DNA from 3 places in the Kitasatospora sp. NPDC015121 genome. Region 1 is predicted to be linked to each of the others. Evidence: riboswitches for the same ligand, from Rfam matches in the RefSeq annotation. Region 1 holds a riboswitch; each other region holds the start of a gene.
What was found. A riboswitch is a leader RNA that binds a small molecule or an ion and turns the genes downstream of it on or off. The one in region 1 is predicted to bind cyclic di-AMP.
Positions count from the first base shown of each region.

Region 2: it holds a riboswitch for cyclic di-AMP, as region 1 does, so the genes downstream of both, ACZ3J7_RS22760 (transglycosylase family protein) here and ACZ3J7_RS05680 (M23 family metallopeptidase) in region 1, are expected to answer to the same signal.
Region 3: it holds a riboswitch for cyclic di-AMP, as region 1 does, so the genes downstream of both, ACZ3J7_RS02190 (C40 family peptidase) here and ACZ3J7_RS05680 (M23 family metallopeptidase) in region 1, are expected to answer to the same signal.

Region 1 is NZ_JBVHEH010000003.1:377,675-379,866, forward strand. Features, by position in the region: gene ACZ3J7_RS05680 (M23 family metallopeptidase) at 31-1,035, opposite strand; cyclic di-AMP (ydaO/yuaA leader) riboswitch at 1,041-1,194, opposite strand; gene ACZ3J7_RS05685 (hypothetical protein) at 1,566-1,760, opposite strand.
Region 2 is NZ_JBVHEH010000014.1:265,034-267,225, forward strand. Features, by position in the region: gene eno (phosphopyruvate hydratase) at 1-229, opposite strand, end outside; gene ACZ3J7_RS22760 (transglycosylase family protein) at 519-1,247, opposite strand; cyclic di-AMP (ydaO/yuaA leader) riboswitch at 1,251-1,449, opposite strand; gene ACZ3J7_RS22765 (cytochrome P450 family protein) at 1,682-2,192, opposite strand, start outside.
Region 3 is NZ_JBVHEH010000002.1:47,261-49,452, reverse strand. Features, by position in the region: gene ACZ3J7_RS02190 (C40 family peptidase) at 184-1,272, opposite strand; cyclic di-AMP (ydaO/yuaA leader) riboswitch at 1,283-1,439, opposite strand; gene ACZ3J7_RS02185 (C40 family peptidase) at 1,836-2,192, opposite strand, start outside.

The sequences.
Region 1 (2,192 bases):
CGCGCGGGGCCTTCGGGGTGGTGCCGGGGATCAGACGTTGACGCCGTGGGCCGCCAGGTAGGCGACCGGGTCGACGTCGGAGCCGTAGTCCGGGGTGGTGCGGATCTCGAAGTGCAGGTGCGGGCCGGTCACGTTGCCGGTGGCACCGGAGAGGCCGATCTGCTGGCCGGCGGTGACCGCCTGGCCGGCCGAGACCGAGATCGAGGACAGGTGCGCGTACTGGGCGTACTTGCCGTCCGCGAGCTTGATGACGACCTGGTTGCCGTAGGCGCCGCCGTTGCCGGCCGAGACCACGGTGCCGTTGGCGATCGCCTTCAGGCTGGTGCCGGTGGAGACCGGGAAGTCGATGCCGGTGTGGTAGCCGCTGGACCAGTTGGAGCCCGCCACCTTGTAGCCGGTGGTGACGCTGCCCGGCGCCGGGGCGACGTAGCCGGAGGAGGCGGTCGTGCCGGTGGAGGACGAGGCCGCGGACGAGGAGGTCGACGGGGTCGACTTCTGGGTCTGGGTCTTCGTCTGGGTCTGGGTCTGGGCCTTCGCCTGGGGCTGGGCCTGGGTCTTCGTCTGGGTCTGGGCCTTCGCGGTGCCGGTCGAGGCCTTCGGCGCGGCCGCGGCGGCGGTGTCCGAGGACGAGGCCTTCGGCGCGGCCGCGGCGGCCTGGCCGCCGATGGTCAGCTGCTGGCCCGGGCGGATCAGGTCCGGGTTGCCGCCGATGACCGAGCGGTTGTCCTGGTAGAGCTTCTCCCAGCCGCCGTCCACGTTCTTCGCGGTGGCGATCTTGGAGAGGGTGTCGCCGGAGACGACCCGGTAGGTCTGGTCGGCGGCCGGGGCGGCGCCGTCGGCGGCGGTGTCGGCGACCGGGGTCGCGTCGACGGAGACGTTGGCCCACGAGCGGCCGCCGTCGTGGTGGTCGGCGGTGCCGTGCGCGGAGGCGGCGGTGACCGGGAGGCCGACCGCGGCACCGGCCACGCCGGTGGCGATGGCGATGCGGACGATGGTGGCCAGGCGCGGCTTGCGGTGCTTGCCCTGAGCGGACATGAAGCTGTTCCTCTCCGACGCCTGCGAGGTGAGCTGTCGGGTTCGGGCGAGAGTTGCCCGGCCGCGTCTCCGCGGCTTCACCCCGAGCCGTTCCCGTGCGTTGCCGGGCCCGGCGTACTACCTGTGGTTCCCCCGCTCCTGCCGTGGCGTGGTGTCTGGTCGGCACCGAACGACGGCAGGACTAGGCGTTCCGCTCGGTGGCCCGCCCGGCCGATGTCCGGGCTGCGGAGGAAGCAAAACCCACGGTTCGCGGGGCTGGCAAGCGCCGAAAAGCCCCGTTCCCGGACCCGGGAGGGGGCTGACGGTCCGCCAGGTCACGCTCCGCCGTCGGCAGGCCGCGCTGCGCGTACGGGATCATGACGGTGCGCCCACGAACCGCGTACAGTGGGCGACTTCGGCCACCGTGCGCGTTCGGGCGCGGACCCGGCGTGACGATATGGGTGACCCTGGTCACCCGCGGGCGGGACTTCGGGACGGGACGGGAGGCCCGGCGTCCGCCCCGGAGGGGTCGCGGAGGGGTCTGCGGCGGGTCAGCCGGCGATCCCGGCGATGGCCTTGGAGACCGACTCGAGGAACTGCTGGATCGGCCCGGCCATCGTCGACTGGCTGAGCATGAAGCCGAACAGCGCGGCGACGATCGCGTGCCCGCCCTTCAGCTGCTTGTTGCGGATGAAGATGAAGACGATGATGCCGAACAGGACAAGGGCGGAGACGGAGAAGGCCACGGGGACTCACTTCCTCGATTCGTGGCGGGGATTCGGGTCGGAACCGGCGATGGTTCCAGGCGGAAACCGGCCCCTGCCCCCCGTGTCCCCACCACTCCATCCGGACTCAGTGTGGTCGCTCGTGCGGAGTGCGTAAAGGACTTGCCCCGTTGCCGGGGGCCCCAACCCGTGTGGTGGGACTGATTTCCGCCGTCCGCGACGATAGCGGACGGGTCCTGACGGAGCGTCGGCGGGAGGCGGTCCGCACCGTCGGCGGCGGCAAACCGGCAGGCAGGCCGGGCCGTGGCCCACGGGGCGGGTGGGGCAACGGAATTGGCCGAAGATCAACGTTCGGGTTTGACACTCCGTGGGCACCCCGTGCCGGGCGTTTCCACACCGTTCCACCACAGTTGGCGCCCGGGCGGACGGCACGCGCACGGAGAGCGTACGGGG
Region 2 (2,192 bases), on a different contig from region 1:
GGCCGATCTGCTCGATCACGGCGAGGACGGCCTTCTCGACGCCCTTGCCGAAGTAGCGGTTCTTGTCGCCGTCGCGGAGCTCCAGGGCCTCGAAGGCACCGGTGGAGGCACCCGACGGGACGGCCGCGCGACCGGTGCTGCCGTCGTCGAGACCGACCTCGACCTCGACCGTGGGGTTGCCGCGGGAGTCGAGGATCTCACGGGCTACGACGACATCAATGGACGGCACGAGGCATCTCCTAGCGGAAGCGGATGTGTGGTCGTTACGACCAGAGCCTAGCCCTAGAGCGCCGCTCGACCACTCCCGGCCGGGTCCTGTCTCACGGTGTGGCCGGGCTACTCATCGGTAGTTCACCTGTTTGACGGCCGCCCCGCCGCCCCCGGCGGCGCGAACTGCGCGGCGCGCGCCGGGAGCGGACGGCACGTCAGGGGACGCGGCCCCCGTCGGGGCGGCGGCGGGGCCTCGTCAGGCCGCCGGCCGGTCGCGTCCCGGATGCCGGGACGCCGCGTCCCGCGGGTCAGAGCGCGAGCACCTGGCCGGGGACGATCAGGTCCGGGTCGGCGCCGATCAGCGCGCGGTTGTCCTGGTAGATCCGCTCCCAGCCGCCGGACACCTGCCGCGCGACGGCGATGCCGGAGAGCGTGTCGCCCTCCTGGACGGTGTAGCCGCCGGCGGTCGCGCCCTGCGGGGCGGCCTGCGGGGCGGCGGCGGCCGGGACCTCGGCGGCCTGCGGCTCGGCGGCGGGCCGGGTGGGCTTGGCGGCGGGCTTGGCCGGCTTCGTCGACGGCTGGCCCTTCGGCCGCTGGGGTGCGGTGGGGCGCTCCTCGGAGCGCGAGGCGGCGTCGTCGGAGACGTCGGCGGGCGTGCCGCCCTTGGTGAGTCCGGCCCGCTTGGAGCAGACCGGCCAGGCGCCGGGGCCCTGGGCGGCGAGCACCCGCTCGGCCACCGCGATCTGCTGGGCGCGGCTGGCCTGGTCGGCGCGGGCCGCGTACTGGGCACCGCCGAAGGCGCGCCAGGTGGAGGAGGTGAACTGCAGACCGCCGTAGAAGCCGTTGCCGGTGTTGATGTTCCAGTCGCCGCCGCTCTCGCACTGGGCCACCCGGTCCCAGGTGTCGGCGGGTGCGGCTGCCGCTCCGGTGGCGGCGAGCAGGGGCAGGGCCAGGCCGACCGAGGCCACGCCGGCGGCGGCGATGACCTTCTCGGCCTTGGTACTACGGCGGTGACGGGCAGCGTTGGAGAACAGCACGGGACTTCCTCTCCGCACGCCTGCGAGGTGAGCTGTCGGGTTCGGACCGGGAGGTTGGCCCGGCCGCCGGACGGTCCGGACGCGGCTGCGTCCGCTGCTCGGCGGCTTCACCCCAAGCCGTTGGGACTACGGCGTTCACACTGGTTCCCCCGCTCCTGTCCGGTACCTGGTCGGTGGCCCGGGGACGCGGCGGACAGGACTCGGCGTGCCGCGACCGGGGCCCGCAGCTGCGGGCATGTCGGAGAGTAGGCAAAGCTGACGAGCAATCACAAGCTCATATCACCATGATCACGCCGAAATCACGGATCTTCGATCCACGTACACGAACGATCCCCTTATGTCCGCATTTCTCCCGAGCAGGCGTGCGACGCGCGCCCCCGCCCCGGCGTGTCGTCGGCCCTGCGCGGCGGCGTGTCGCGGGGGTTGAAACGGCGTCAGCGGGGCGTGAAGGAGACCGGGAGGTCGCGCAGACCGCGCATGATCAGCCCGCCCCGCCAGCGCAGCTCGGCCGGATCGGCCGCCAGCCGGAGGTCCGGAAGCCTGGTCAGTAGGCTGCCGATCGCGTACTGCCCCTCAAGCCGGGCCAGCGGGGCGCCGATGCAGTAGTGGATGCCGTGACCGAAACCGAGGTGCGGGTTGTCCGCGCGGGCCAGGTCGAGGGTGTTCTCGGCGGCGAACCGGGCCGGGTCGCGGTCGGCCGCCGCGAGCACCACCAGCACCGGGTCGCCGACCGGGACGTCCACTCCGCCGATGGTCAGCGGGGCGGTGGCGAAGCGCCAGGTCGCCAGCTCCACCGGGCCGTCGTAGCGCAGCAGTTCCTCGACGCCGGTGGCCAGCAGGCCGGACTCGCCGCGGGCCAGCGAGTCCTGGAGCAGCGTGCGCTGGTCCGGGTTCCGCAACAGCGCGTACATGCCATTGCCGATGAGGTTGATGGTGGTCTCGAAC
Region 3 (2,192 bases), on a different contig from region 1:
GCCTCCGCCGCCGCCCGCGGTCGGGCGGCCGTCCTCGCGGGGGCCCGGGGGCAGAGGTTAGCGAGTCGGACCGATCCAGTCCAAACCCTGACAGTCCCGAATATTCGGCCGCGAATCGGACATCCGAACGGAGGCGGCCCGGCACCCCGTGGGGGCACCGGGCCGCAGGGCTCCGCGGAGCCGTCAGATCCGGACGATCCTGTTGATCGGCATCGCGGTCGCCGACTCGTAGCGGACCTGCGCGCCGGTGTGCGGGGCGTGGATGATCTGCCCGTTGCCGACGTACATCCCGACGTGGTGCTGGTCGCCGTAGTAGATGATCAGGTCGCCGGGGCGGGCGTTGGCGATGTTGGTGCCCAGGCTGGTGCCGGCCCCCGCCTGCGCCTGCGAGGTGCGCGGGATCGACACGCCGGCCTGCTTGTAGGCCCACTGCATCAGGCCGGAGCAGTCGAAGGTGCTCGGCCCGGCCGCGCCGTACGCGTACCAGCTGCCCAGCTTGGAGGCGGCCGCGCCGACCGCGTTGCCGGAGAAGCTAGAGGGGGCGGGCGCGTCCAGCTCGACCCGGTCGGTGCTCCGGGAGGCGCGCTCCTTCGAGGCGCCGGAGGCGGCGGCCTCGGCCTTCGCCTTGGCGTCCGCGGCGGCCTTGGCCTCGGCGGCGGCGATCTGCTCGCGCTCCTGCTGGGTCAGCGTGTTGAGCAGGTCCTGGGCCTTGGCCAGCTTCGCCTGAACGTCCGCTTTGTCGGCCTGCAGGGCCTTGGTGGTGGTGTCCAGCTCGGCGAGCTTGGTCTCGGCCTCCCTGCGCTGCGCGTCGAGCTTGCTCTGCTCGTCCTTGAAGCTCTTGAGCAGGTCGGCCTGGGTGGAGCCGACCACGTTCAGCGCGCCGGCCTGGCCGAGGAAGGCGTCCGGGGTGGTGGAGAGCATCAGCTGCATGGTCTGCGGCATGTTGCCGGTGCGGTACTGCTCGGCGGCGATCCCGGCCAGGCCCTCCTGGACGGTGGTCACCTGCGCCTGCTGCCGGGCGAGCTGGTCCTGCAGCTGGCCGACCTGCTTCTGCAGGTCATGCTGCTTCTCGACCGAGGCGTTCAGCGCCTCGGTCTTGATCTCCGCCTCTTCGTTGAGCTGGTCGACCTGCTGCTTGACCTGGTCCTTGGTCGGCGCGGGGTCGGCGTGCGCCCCGCCCTGGGCGGAGAGCGCGACGGCGGCGGCGGCGGTGGCAGTGAGAATCGAGACCCGCGCGCGGCCGGCGGGCTTGGGACGGCGATGGGACGCCACGAAGGCGGACTCCTTCTTCCTCGACCGCCTACCGGGTGAGCTGACGGGTTCGGGCCGGAAGAGATTGCCCTACGACGCCTCACCGGCCGCGCGGAGCGGCCGACCCGGCGCCGATTCACCCCGGGGGAACGTGGTTCCCCGGCTCCGTTCGACAGCACCCCCGCAGGGGTATCCCCGTCGGCAGACCCGGTGGTGACGGTCTGCCCGCTGCTTCACGGACTCGGCGGCGACCCCCGCCGTCGCCCCCCTTGGGCGATCGACTCTGCGGTGGTCGAGACATGACCCTAGTAACCGATCCGTGATCCGCTCAAATCCTTGTCGGAAAAAAATCTGATTCTGAATCAAATACCGTGCCGAATATGACGGTTAGTGATCACTTCGTTACACGGAGCGTAGTAATTCTCATGATGTGGTCGAGAAACGCCACACCCGGACGTGTCACGGATCACAGCGGATCCCGACCCGTCCGGGCGTGTCACTATGCGTCAGTTGTCGCCCACTGGGGCGTTTGTCCGATTCGTCGGACCGTCAGGCCGCCCCCGGGCGGACCCGGCCGGGCCCGGTCAGACCCGGCGGATGGTCGAGATCGGCAGGGTGTCGACCTTCATGGTCTTCACCACGTCACCGGTGCGCGGCGCGTGCACCACCAGGCCGTTGCCGATGTACATGCCGACGTGGTGCCGGTCGCCGTAGTAGACGACCAGGTCGCCCGGCTGCGCGTTGTGCCAGTCGGTGCCCACGTTGACGCCGTAGCTGCCCTGCGACTGCGAGGTGCGCGGCAGCGAGACGCCGGCCTGCTTGTAGGCCCACACCATCAGGCCGGAGCAGTCGAAGGTGCTCGACCCGGTGGCGCCCCACACGTACGGCGAACCCTGCTTGCCGAGCGCGGCGCTGACCGCGGTCGCGGCGTAGCCGCTGGC